DNA from 3 places in the Phytobacter sp. genome. Region 1 is predicted to be linked to each of the others. Evidence: predicted binding sites of a transcription regulator. Region 1 holds the regulator's gene; each other region holds the start of a gene.
The links. The regulator LexA, encoded in region 1, represses DNA repair genes until DNA is damaged. The targets are predictions, from matches to a motif close to TNCTGTATGTACATACAGNA.
Positions count from the first base shown of each region.

Region 2: dinG (ATP-dependent DNA helicase DinG) is a predicted target of LexA. The motif match lies at 2,732-2,751, and genes of this name have one in related genera.
Region 3: mutH (DNA mismatch repair endonuclease MutH) is a predicted target of LexA. The motif match lies at 1,958-1,977, and genes of this name have one in related genera.

Region 1 covers NZ_JCACPZ010000004.1:1,998,656-2,002,969, reverse strand. Annotated here, with positions in the region: gene plsB (glycerol-3-phosphate 1-O-acyltransferase PlsB) at 1-1,011, opposite strand, end outside; gene AC5JPW_RS13515 (diacylglycerol kinase) at 1,141-1,509, shown strand; gene lexA (transcriptional repressor LexA) at 1,618-2,232, shown strand; gene AC5JPW_RS13505 (CsbD family protein) at 2,493-2,702, shown strand; gene zur (zinc uptake transcriptional repressor Zur) at 2,806-3,321, opposite strand; gene AC5JPW_RS13495 (conjugal transfer protein TraF) at 3,598-4,314, shown strand, end outside.
Region 2 covers NZ_JCACPZ010000004.1:618,224-622,537, forward strand. Annotated here, with positions in the region: gene ybiB (DNA-binding protein YbiB) at 1-550, opposite strand, end outside; gene dinG (ATP-dependent DNA helicase DinG) at 576-2,717, opposite strand; gene AC5JPW_RS06940 (6-phospho-alpha-glucosidase) at 2,840-4,162, opposite strand; gene AC5JPW_RS06945 (PTS transporter subunit EIIC) at 4,176-4,314, opposite strand, start outside.
Region 3 covers NZ_JCACPZ010000008.1:858,078-862,391, reverse strand. Annotated here, with positions in the region: gene AC5JPW_RS21920 (YgdI/YgdR family lipoprotein) at 1-121, opposite strand, end outside; gene AC5JPW_RS21915 (TerC family protein) at 258-971, opposite strand; gene mutH (DNA mismatch repair endonuclease MutH) at 1,036-1,731, opposite strand; gene rppH (RNA pyrophosphohydrolase) at 2,410-2,943, shown strand; gene ptsP (phosphoenolpyruvate--protein phosphotransferase) at 2,956-4,314, shown strand, end outside.

The sequences.
Region 1 (4,314 bases):
GAAGTTCAGGTTGATACCGGCGGCGATATGCGGTGGCACCAGTCCCTGGTGATACAGCACGTAAGAGAGCAGCAGGTAGTCCATATGACTGCGGTGGCAGGGCACATAGACAATTTCATGGCCGTCATGAGCCAACTGGCGCACGCGCTCGGCGTTGTGCACGTTGATGCCCTGATACAGGCGGTTCCAGGTAAAGCTCAGAATACGGTCGGAGAGACGGATCATCTCGTAAGAGAAGTTCGCCGCAATCTCTTCCATCAGGGCAATCGCGTTTTGCTGCGCCTTGTCATGGGAGATTTTTTTGCTGCGTGCTTCGTCTTCAACAGCGCGGGCAATCGCTTTGGACGCCAGTAGCTTGTTAAACAAGTCCTGACGGGCAGGCAGACGCGGACCGACCGCCGCAAGACGCTGGCGGGCAAAGTGCATGCGTGCAACTCGCGCCAATTTCTGGGCGATAATTTTATCCGTACCATGCTCAGTGGCCATGCGGCGCAGTGAGACCGGCGGAGAGAAACGCACAAAGCTGTCGCGCCCGAGCCAGGAGATCGCAAAGAATTTCTGAATGCCGTTAAGCATACGCAGCGGCGGATTCATCTCGCCTTTCTCGCGACCCGGCGAACGACCGAACATCATCGAAACCGGCACCATTTGCACATCCAGGTCAGGATGGCTGCGATGCAGGTCGAGATAATCATGGAACAGCTTGATGGACTCTTCTTTCGGTGTATACCAGGTAAATACGCGTGGTCCACCGTGAATGAAGATATACCGCGGCAACTCCACGCCGTCGATCTCAAGCGGCTCCAGCGGGTCGGGCAAGTCGTGTGCCAGACATTGAGCGCGTAACGTGAGTAAGTCAGCCTTCGAGTTATAAGGCAAAACGTACATAATAGGGCGTGAGGTATCGAGCCCCAGTTCCTGTGCGGGTTCCGCAGGGATAGACTTACTTTTTACCAGCACGCTTAATGGTAAATTAAGTAATTTGTAGTAAATTCGTGGCCAGCCGGACATAAACGATGTAAAGCCTCTGGTTAATAATGCCAATGCGCCGCAAGAATATCAGAAAGCGCGCACAAATTCTTTTGTACCTCTATAACCTTACATAGAGATTGATGCTCATTACATAAAAAGGTTCTTTTAATGGCCAATAACACCACTGGCATTACCCGCATCATTAAAGCGGCCGGTTATTCATGGAAAGGCGTCCGCGCAGCCTGGATAAACGAAGCTGCCTTTCGTCAGGAGTCCGTTGCGGTCATTCTGGCAATTATTATCGCTTGTTTCCTTGATGTCGACGCCATCACCCGCGTATTGCTGATCGGTTCGGTGGCACTGGTCATGATCGTTGAAATTCTTAACAGCGCGATTGAAGCGGTCGTTGACCGGATTGGTTCGGAATTGCATGAGTTGTCCGGGCGCGCGAAGGACATGGGCTCAGCGGCGGTACTGATGACCATTCTGGTTGCACTCTTTACCTGGGTTTCACTGTTGTGGGGCCATTTTCGATAAGCCTTCCAGAATTGCGCTAACTGCTGGTTTTTTGCGTAATTTTGGTTTCAAAATCGCCTTTAGCTGTATATACTCACAGCATAACTGTATATACACCCAGGGGGCGGAATGAAAGCATTAACGGCCAGGCAGCAAGAGGTGTTCGATCTCATTCGTGATCGAATCAACCAAACGGGCATGCCGCCGACGCGTGCGGAGATCGCGCAACAGTTGGGGTTCCGTTCCCCAAACGCAGCTGAAGAGCACCTGAAAGCGTTAGCGCGTAAAGGTGTACTTGAGATTGTTTCTGGTGCGTCCCGCGGCATTCGTTTGCTGTTGGACGTCGCAGAAGACAATGGTTTGCCGCTGGTTGGGCGTGTAGCGGCAGGTGAGCCGTTGTTGGCGCAGCAGCATATCGAAGGTCACTATCAGGTTGATCCGTCCTTGTTCAAGCCAAATGCCGATTTCCTGCTGCGCGTTAGCGGCATGTCAATGAAAGACATTGGTATTATGGATGGCGATCTGCTGGCAGTGCATAAAACTCAGGATGTGCGTAACGGCCAGGTGGTTGTTGCACGTATTGATGATGAAGTCACCGTCAAACGACTGAAAAAACAAGGTAATACCGTTCAGTTACTGCCTGAAAACAGCGAATTTTCCCCGATTGTTGTGAATCTGCGCGAGCAGAACTTTACGATTGAAGGTCTGGCTGTTGGTGTGATTCGCAACGGTGAGTGGTTGTAATTCCTCTTCATAACCGTGGTTCAGCGTCCCGCTGCCACGGTTTTGTTTTATAAAACAAAATCTTAAATAACCTTCATCCTCAGCGCCTCTCCCAATCTGTTCGATTTACCTTCTTATAATTGTCTTTTGAATGGTTAAAAATTCCGAATAAATCCTCTGCAGTATGATCCCTGACTACAATTATTCTCACGTTCAGGATATTCAGAACGTAACGACGGACGATGATTCGCTATTCACAACCGAACGATGAGGACATGACTATGAATAAAGACGAAATCGGCGGTAACTGGAAACAGTTCAAAGGTAAAGCGAAAGAGAAGTGGGGGAAACTCACTGATGATGACATGACCGTCATCGAGGGTAAACGTGACCAACTGGTAGGTAAAATTCAGGAAAGATACGGCTACGCAAAAGATCAGGCGGAAAAAGAAGTTGTTGACTGGGAAACCCGCAACGAATACCGCTGGTAGCCTTCAAACCCTCTGAATATGCATTGAAGTGACTACCCTGCCCGACGGTACATGGACGTACCACCCTCTTAACACAACGAATTGAATGCACTCTCAACCGCCACTAGCGCGGTTTTTTCTTAACCAGAATCGAGTGATCGTGGTGACATTCGCCCTGGTGACGACAAGCTTCCACTTCCGCACATTTGGAACACAGACCATGTGCTTCAATGACATTATGGCGTAAGGCAAATCCTAATTTTGCAGCCAGTGAATGCATAATATCTTCCACCCCTTCCGCTTGTTCTTCTTTCACGACGCCGCAGCGATCGCAAATAAACATGGCCGATGTATGAGTTGGCTGATCAAAAAGATGGCACAACACATAGCTGTTAGTAGACTCCACTTTGTGCACAAACCCCTGCTCCAGCAGGAAGTCCAGCGCACGATAAACGGTGGGTGGTTTTGCCTGGGGTTCACTCTCGCGCAGCAGGTCCAGCAAGTCGTAGGCACTGATTGCCCCTTCCTGCAAACTCATTAACCGCAGAACCTCGAGGCGCTGAGGAGTCAGGCGCACATTGCGCTGCACGCACAGTTTTTCGGCCTGCGCTAGCATCTCTTGCGAAGTGGTCTTTTCCATTGTCGTCCTCTCATTTCCCGGCGGCATAATCTCTCACTTTACCATGTTCTGCTCTAAACGCCGAGATCGCGCGCAGATGCCGCTCACTTTCACATTCGCGGTACGTCTTCTATAAATAATGAAGGTCATTTCTTATAACTATAAATTTCTGCCGACTTTTGCGTATTTGGCAGAAATAGCCATTTTTCCAATGTTATTCGCAGCAATAGAGCATTCCCGTTGATGTAAAAAAGAACGGGGCATAGAAAAACTCATCTGACTACGAGACACATAATTGTGAAAAACAAACTCAAACTTTCAGTGGTCGCTATCGCTGTCTCCTTTTGCGTGGCAAATCAAGCGGGGGCAGCCAATACCTGGGCGGAGGCACGTAGTGATGCTATGGGTGGTACCGGCGTCGCTTCGGCAAGTTATGGCAGTGGGGCGCTGATCAACCCTGCGCTTCTGGCAAAAGCAAAACCTGATGATTCTGTCACCGTCATCTTGCCGAGTATCGGTGTGCAGGTGACTGACAAAGACGATCTGCGTAACGAGATTGACGATATCAACGACAAAATCGACGGTTATAAAGATTTTGTCGATAACCTGACACCCGCACAGGTGCTGTTGAATCCTGCTGCGGTTGTTGATGAATTCCAGAATGCTGCCGGGGATCTGGCGGATGAACTGCAATTCCTTAAAGGCAAAACGGCGCAGGCAAAAGCCAGTGCGGGTATTGCGGTCAGCATTCCAACCGATGTGGTTTCCATGGCCTTTGTGACCAAAGCGCATGCTCATGCACGCGTCAGCACATCGGTTGATCAAAACGATATTAATTACCTGCGTGGTATCCAGAGGAGTGATACCACTGCGCTGACAGAGGCAGGCAGTGCCGCACTGTTAGGCAGCGATGAGATTACACGTCATCTGAATTCAACCGCTTCCGGGCGCGCGGCGATTGTCTGGGATTACGGTATTGCCCTTGCGCATCAGTTCGACGTGGGAGGCATACCG
Region 2 (4,314 bases), 1.4 Mb from region 1:
GGGTATGCGCGCTGTTACGCACGCCCATCACCCAGCGCAGCGAAAGCTGTTTTTCCAGTGGCGGACACAGTGCGCTCACCGGCATAAAGACCGGCTGGTGCCCTTCAAGCTTCGCCTGCGCCTGGCCTGCATGGTGTGTCGCCTCAATGCCAAGCATGGCAAAGATGGTCTCACTGACCACGCGGGTGGGGTCCACACTCACCCCGTGCACAACAACCGGAAAACCGAGCTTATTCAGCAGAATCGCCAGCAGAGGCGTCAGGTTCGCTTGTTTACGCGCACCGTTGTAGGTGGGGATAACAATCGGCATTGGCTTAGCGACTGGCGGGGTCAGGCGAATAGTCTGCTGCTGCATAGCCTCATAGAAGCCGAGCATTTCTGCTTCACCTTCACCTTTAATACGCAGGGCCAGCAGAATGCCGCCCAGTTCCAGATCCGGGACATCGCCATTTAACATCCGGGAATACAATCCACGGGCAGTGTCAAAATCCAGATCGCGGGCGTGGTTCTTACCCCGACCAATCTCTTTAATGATTTTGCGGTAATCCATCAACACTCCTCACTGACTCACATTTTCAGCGGCGCTTACGGCGGCTTTGCTTCGGTTTCTTCACTATAACGTCTGGCACGTCGGGTTGTGAAATAGGAAACACAGGCAGTGCGTTCAGCAGACGCTTGCCGTAGCTTTTACTCAGTAAGCGATTGTCATAAATGACCACTTCACCGTGGCAGCTGTGGCTACGGATTAAACGTCCGACCTGCTGGATGAGGGTAAAAGAAGCGCTTGGCAAACTTTGCACTTCGAAGGGGTAACGATTGAGGCTCTTTAACCATTCGCCTTCGGTAATGACAACCGGGCTGTCGATGGGGGGGAAGGCGATTTTGTGGATATGCACCTGCGTCAGGTAGTCACCTTTCAGATCCAGCCCTTCCGCAAAGGACTGTAACCCGACCAACACGCTGCGCTCTCCCCCGTCGATACGTTTACGGTGTAACTCCACCAGTCGATAACGCGGCTGATCGCCCTGCACCAGCAGGAGCAGACGTAAGTCAGTGACAAAGGTCAAAAAGAGCTGCATCGCCCGCTGGCTGGCGAACAGCACCAGCATGCCCGTATGCACCTTACTTTCCACCTGTTCACGAAAGTAAGCCGCCATTTCAGCGAGGTGTTCCGCTTCGTTCTCTATCAGCGGCGCATGGCGCATCTGCGGGATGACGATTTTGCCCTGTTCCACGTGGTTAAAGGGAGAATCCAGTGCCACAAAGCGATCGCCGGCTTTCTCTTTGAGGCCGCTCATCTCCTGCAGACGTGAAAAGCTGTTCAGGGAACGCAAGGTCGCGGAGGTAACAACAATGTGCGGCACGCTGCGCCACAGTAGCTTTTCCAGCTGATCGCTAACGCGGATCCCCACACAGTGGAAGAAGAGGTGTATCTGCCCATCGCGCACTTCCCGCGTCGCCCATTTGGAAACAGGAGCCCCTGAAGCCTGGGCCATCGACGCCAACCGCCAGAGTTTACTTTGGGATTCGAACATACCCAGCGCCCGGTTCATCTGCAACAGCACCCGGTGCAGGCGCACGATGTCATGGGTACCGGTTTTCTCGCTGAGATCGTTGAGGAACAACTCCGCCAGCCCACGCAGCATTTCGGTAAGTTTTGCCAGACGCTGGCAAATCACCATCACCTCTTCCGGGAGTTCGCCCATCGTAAAGCGATGTTCCGCTTCCTGGCCCGCAGGCAGGTAGAGATTAAGAATGTTGTTCAGCGAGGCAATGAGCTCATACAACTCTTCGTTGTGAGCATTAAAACGTTCGGGGTTTGCCAGCGGCGGCGTGGTTTTCGGCCGAAACTGCTCCAGGCAGGTCGCCACCAGCTTGCTGAACAGATCGAGTTGCAGGCGAAACCAGGGGGCGGTGATTTCCGCGCTCATTTCCAGCGCATCACGCGCCACGTCCGGCAAATGGTGGCCTTCATCAAGCACCAGCAACAGATTTTTAGGCTCGGGCAGGACAGCTTCGCTCTCCAGCGCCGCCATCACCAGCGCATGGTTCGCCACCACCACTTCCGCTTCCTGAATCTCACGACGCGCCACAAAGAACGGGCATTCGCGATAGTAGTGACAGTTACGGTTGAGACAACTGGCTTTGTCGGTGCTCAGTCGTCGCCAGAGATCGTCGCTGATCGGCTGGTCGGTGTGATCGCGCAGACCGTCCCATTTGTAGCTATCCAGCGATCCCTTCAGCTTTGCACAAAGCTTCTGTTCTTCCTGGTTATTGGGCGTCAGTTCATCTTCCAGAAAAGCCAGCAGATCCTGTTGAGTGGGATCGGTACTCGACAGCGCCGCCAGGTTACGCGGGCAGACGTAGCGGCCACGACCAAAGGCGGCAGTGAAGCGCAGATCCGGGATAATTTTGCGCAGCAGCGGCAAATCTTTACTGAAGATCTGGTCCTGCAAGGCGACGTTAGCGGTGCTGACCACCAGCGTTTTCTGCTCTTCACGGGCAATGGCGATACCGGGAATCAGGTAGGAGAGCGTCTTGCCGACGCCGGTGGGCGCTTCAATCGCCAGATGCCGTCCTTCATCCCCGGCGAGCGTTTTTGCCACATCGGCAATCATCTGCCGTTGCGGTGCGCGAGGGATAAAATCCGGGATCTGTTGTTGCAACGCCTTATACCAGGCGGCAATTTGCGCTTTAAGCGCAGCGGTGAGGGCCATTGATAAACCTGAAATACTGTATAAACAGCCACTATTGTGGCATTTTTCGCGTTTCAGGGGTAATGCTTTTTCCGGTTATGGAAAGGGCCTCGGAAAAAAGGAGCCCACAGGCTCCTGTTCGCTTATTTCAGCTCCGGCCAGTAATCCTTATTCGCCTCAATCAACGCATCCAGCACCTTACGTGCCTTCTTCGCATCAATAATGGTGCGATTCAGCGTCAGTGCCTGCAACGCCTTGGTATACGAACCCTCAAACCAGGCCTCTACCGTCAGACGCTCGTAGGCAAACTGCTGCTCGATCATCCCTTTGTAGAAGGTCGGGATTTTCCCCACGCCATAAGGTCGTGGACCGTTGCTGCCCACTTCCGCCGTGAGTTCCACCATGACGTCATCATCAAGGTTTTCCACCAGCCCGTTGTTCGGCACCATGACGATAAATTTCTTCTTCAGGTTGAAGGCTATGGCTTCCGCCAACTCAACGATCATGTCGCCGTGGGCATCGTTGTGCACCACATGCACGTTACGTGTCGTCCCTTCAGCTACCGCGGTTCTGCACTCATCAAACACCCGTTTTTCACGGCCGTTGATCACCTCGTTGGCACGGGTAAAGTTCGGATCCAGTTTGGAGAACTTGTACTCCGGGTAGAGGTAATATTGCAGATAAGTGTTGGGCAGGTAGTCCGGAAAATCGTGCAGCATATCGGCAACGGCGGCATAGGTATCGAGCCAGGACTGGTCACGCTGCTCGGCATCCGCCGGAATAAATCCATTTTTTGCGATATAGGCTTTCAGCTCAGGCGCTAAATCATGACCGTTCTCATCATACAGATGGGTGAACCAGCCGAAGTGGTTAAGGCCGAAATAGACCGGATCGAAGGTTGCCGGGTCGCGACTTAACAGACGCCCGTAGGAACGCAGCAGGTTCACTGGCTGATCGCAAATGTTCAGAATACGGTCATCGTCCGGAAAACGTTTATTCAGCGCATCGGCCACAATCGCCGCCGGGTTGGTGTAGTTCAGGATCCAGGCGCGAGGCGAACGCACGCGCACTTTTTCCACCAAAGCAATCATGTCGCGAATTGAACGCATACCATAAGCGAATCCGCCCGCACCACAGGTTTCCTGACCGATCACGCCCAGGCTCAGAGGGATTTTTTCATCTTTCTCGCGCATGGCATAGCCACCGGTACGCATCTGGCAGAAGATGAAATCCATATCGGTGAAAGCCACGTTCTCATCCCCGGTATAAACAAATTCCAGCTCCGGATACTCTTCGCGGAAAAGCACTTTGGCATATTCGCCAATGACGGCCTGACGTTCTTCATTGACATCGAACATCACCAGTTTTTTTAACGGCAGACGCTCTTTAAGTTTGCAGAGGGCTTTTAATAAACCCGGTGTCCATGTGGAACCGCCACCGACTAATACAATATTAAATGTTTTCATATCATCTGTTCTCTTATTGCGTCTGTTGAACAAGTAAGTGCTGCTTTACGGCGCTGGCAATACTCTCGACCTGCGGACCGTAAATAACCTGAATATCGTTTTCCGTGGCGCGGACGAATCCACTCGCCCCACTCTGCTTAAGCTGTTTCTCA
Region 3 (4,314 bases), on a different contig from region 1:
TTGGCTTGCCTTCCGTCAGGATCATCCTGCCGTCTTTGGTCGCCATCACGTAATCACTGCTACATCCTGATACTGCAAAAGCTAAACCGACTGCGGAGATAAGCACTGCCCAATTCTTCATCCTGTCACCCTCATCTGACCTGTTTGTTACATTAGTCTAGTAATAGCCTGATGTTCCGGCACATAAAAGGGGGAAAATCTTAAAGTGGGAGAAAAGTCAGCATTTAGAGCGCTTCCCCCGCAGGGGAAGCGTTGAATTACAGCGGTTTTTTCTTGTTGCGCAATAAATTGAGGCTTTCCACCGCGATGGAGAAAAACATCGCAAAATAGATATAGCCTTTTGGCACATGAATCGACACGCTTTCCAGGATCAAGGTGAAACCCACCAGAATCAGGAAGGAAAGGGCCAGCATTTTGACGGAAGGATGCCGGTCAACGAAATCACCAATCGGACGCGCCGCAAACATCATCACGCCAACGGAAATCACCACGGCTGCCATCATAATAAACAGATGATCGGACAGACCAACGGCGGTTATCACCGAGTCGAGGCTGAAAATAATATCCAGCAGCATGATTTGAACGATGGCTCCCAGGAAGGAGTTCACGTTGGTTTTGAGGCTCTCCTCCTCGCCTTCAATCGTTTCATGGATCTCTTTACTGGCTTTCCAGATGAGGAAAAGGCCGCCAAGGAAGAGAATGAGGTCACGAGCGGAGACGGAATGGCTGAAAACCTCAAACAGCGGTGTGGTGAGTTTGGTTATCCAGGCAATGGAAGCCAGCAGCAACAACCGCATGATCATTGCTGCAGCCAGACCCAGTCGCCGCGCAGTGTTACGCTGAGCGGTAGGGAGTTTGGCGACAACCAGAGAGAGGAAAATAATGTTGTCGATCCCAAGCACAATTTCCAACAGCGTTAGCGTGCCAAGGGCAAGCCATGCGTTGGGATCGGTAATCCATGCAAATAACATCTATAAAAGTCCTGCCAAATAAAGAAGCGCTGATTATAAGCGTGAGGCGGGCTGAGGTAAAAAATTAATCCCCCTGAATCAGGAAATGGCGGGCCAGCAGTGCGCCGGTGAAGTTCTTCTTCAGGTAGAAGCCGCGTGGCAACGTCAGGATAGGTTCTCCCCGCGCACCAATTGCTTCGGTGAGGGCTTTGCTGTTTGCTGCTTTCGGCCGCAACTGAAGCACTTCGCCATGACGAGCAGTGATACGTTCAACCTGGCCAAGCACAATCAAATCCATCAGCTCTTCCCAGTCCAGACGCAACTGATGTTCTTCTTCTTCGCTGGGACTCCAGAGCAGTGGCGATCCTACCCGGCGTTCTCCCACTGGGATCTCGCGGGAGCCCTCAATCGGTATCCACAACACGCGATGTAATTTATGGCGTACATGACTTGTTTCCCAGATGACGCCGGTATTTCCTGTTAATGGGGCAACGCAGACGAAGGTGGTTTCCAGCGGGCGGCCCGCGCTATCTATCGGGATGGTCTTCAGTTCAACCCCCAGATGCGCGAAATCCTGCTCGGGTTTGCTCCCGGCGCTGGCACCTAACCAGCGTTCCAATAACACCCCCGTCCATCCTTTATCACGTTTGAGATCGCGGGGAATCGGGAGTCCTACACGGGTGGCAAGCTCCCCCAGGGAGTAGCCCGCCAGAGACTGCGCCTGCAAAAAAAGCTGTGTTTCTGACTCCGGTGATGATGTTAATGGATAGAGATCGGACATTTATAAGCCTTGGTTAAAAAACGACCTTCATTTATGCACTGTATGAATCAAGAGAATGTTTTTCCATAAAGCACAGAAAAACACATGATTAATAAGCTATTTTTCGTCAATATGTTGTCCGTTGCGCAACAGAAAAAGGAGTTGTCCAAATCTGGTCACTGACAATGAACAGGATCTTACACCATGTTATCCACAGAAAAATGGGATAACTGGGTAAAAGTATCACTACTGTTTCGATTTACAGCCTTGACGTGCGACGAAAATCCAATTTCTGCACAAAATGTGCCTAACTTATTGGCATAATCTGTGGATAAAAACGACGTTGTTCGATCTTTCATCAGTCGGAAGATCACTATAGTGATGATCGTCACATTATGGGGTGTAAGAATAGTAATAATCAATCTAACCTAATGAATGAAATGATTTTATTTTTATGCGCAATTATCCACGCATTCAGACAACTCTGGGTTTTCCCGTGGTAAATCTCGGGTTCTTCACAACTCTATCCACAGAAAACGTGAATAAAATGCGCCTCACATAGGGCTGTCTGTTTATAACTGTGGCGATAACTGTGAGTTATTCAATTGTTATCCGTTTGTTCCGGTGCAATTGAGTGGTTTACCGTTTTCCACGAGTGTGAAACAATCGTTTGATTCAGGTTTATTTTGAGGTAGTCCGGTGATTGATGACGATGGCTACCGCCCAAATGTGGGTATCGTAATCTGTAATCGACAGGGCCAGGTTATGTGGGCCAGACGCTTCGGACAGCACTCATGGCAGTTCCCCCAGGGGGGAATAAACCCAGGTGAATCGCCGGAGCAGGCTATGTACCGGGAGCTGTTCGAGGAAGTGGGCTTAAATCGTAAAGATGTTCGAATCCTTGCTTCTACCCGTAACTGGTTGCGTTACAAGTTACCGAAACGTTTGGTGCGTTGGGACACAAAGCCGGTTTGTATCGGCCAGAAACAAAAGTGGTTTCTTCTGCAATTGGTCAGTAGTGATGCTGACGTCAATATGCAAACCAGTAGCACTCCTGAGTTTGATGGCTGGCGATGGGTAAGCTATTGGTATCCTGTTCGTCAGGTAGTGTCGTTTAAACGCGATGTCTACCGACGGGTGATGAAAGAATTTGCAGGCGCAGTGATGTCGCTTCAGGAAACACCACCTAAGCCGCAAAATGCTGCTCCTGCCTGGCGACGTAAAAGAGGTTAAGCCACGCACATTATGCTCACCCGACTGCGAGAAATCGTTGAGAAAGTCGCCAGCGCACCGCGTTTAAATGAGGCGCTGGAAATCCTGGTCACGGACATTTGTCATGCGATGGACACCGAGGTGTGCTCTGTCTATCTCGCTGACCATGACAGACGCTGTTACTACCTGATGGCGACGCGCGGTTTGAAAAAACCGCGCGGGCGCACGGTCACCCTGGCATTCGATCAGGGCATTGTGGGCCTGGTTGGCAGGCTCGCTGAGCCGATCAACCTGGCCGATGCACAAAAACACCCCAGCTTTAAATATATCCCAGCCGTAAAAGAAGAGCGCTTCCGCGCGTTTCTGGGGGTGCCGATTATTCAGCGCCGCCAACTGCTTGGCGTGCTGGTGGTGCAGCAGCGTGAGCTGCGCCAGTTTGATGAAAGCGAAGAGTCCTTTCTGGTTACGCTTGCCACCCAAATGGCGGCAATCCTTTCGCAATCTCAGTTAAATGCCCTGTTTGGTCAGTACCGCCAGACGCGTATCCGTGCGTTGCCAGCGTCATCGGGTGTGGCCATTGCCGAAGGGTGGATGGATGAAACCCTGCCGCTGATGGAGCAGGTTTATGAAGCGTCGACGCTAAACACTACCCTTGAACGAGAAAGACTGACCAGCGCGCTGGAAGAAGCCGCCGGTGAGTTTCGTCGTTACAGCAAGCGTTTTTCAGCCGGTGCGCAAAAAGAGACAGCGGCCATTTTCGATCTCTACTCGCACCTGCTTTCCGATGCGCGCCTGCGCCGTGAGCTGTTTGCCGAAGTCGATAAAGGTCTGGTGGCAGAATGGGCGGTGAAAACCGTCATTGAGCGATTCGCTGAGCAGTTTGCTTCGCTCAGCGATGGCTATTTAAAAGAGCGCTCCGGCGATTTACGTACGCTGGGTCAGCGTTTGCTCTTCCATCTCGACGATAACATTCAAGGGCCGAATACCTGGCCTGAACGTTTCGTGTTGGTCGCGGATGAATTATCGGCAACCACGCTGGCTGAATTGCCTCATGACAGGCTCGCCGGTGTGGTCGTGCGCGATGGTGCGGCGAACTCCCATGCTGCTATTATGGTGCGGGCACTGGGTATTCCAACGGTCATGGGGGCGGATATTCAGCCTTCGGTCCTGCATCGCCGGACTCTGGTGGTGGACGGTTATCGCGGTGAGTTACTTGTCGATCCCGAACCTGTGCTCTTGCAGGAGTATCAGCGACTCATCACTGAAGAGAATGAGTTAACCCGGCTTGCAGAAGATGACGTTAATCTCGAAGCGCATCTGAAAAGCGGCGAACGTATTAAAGTTATGCTGAACGCGGGCCTGAGCCCTGAGCATGAAGAGAAACTCGGTAGC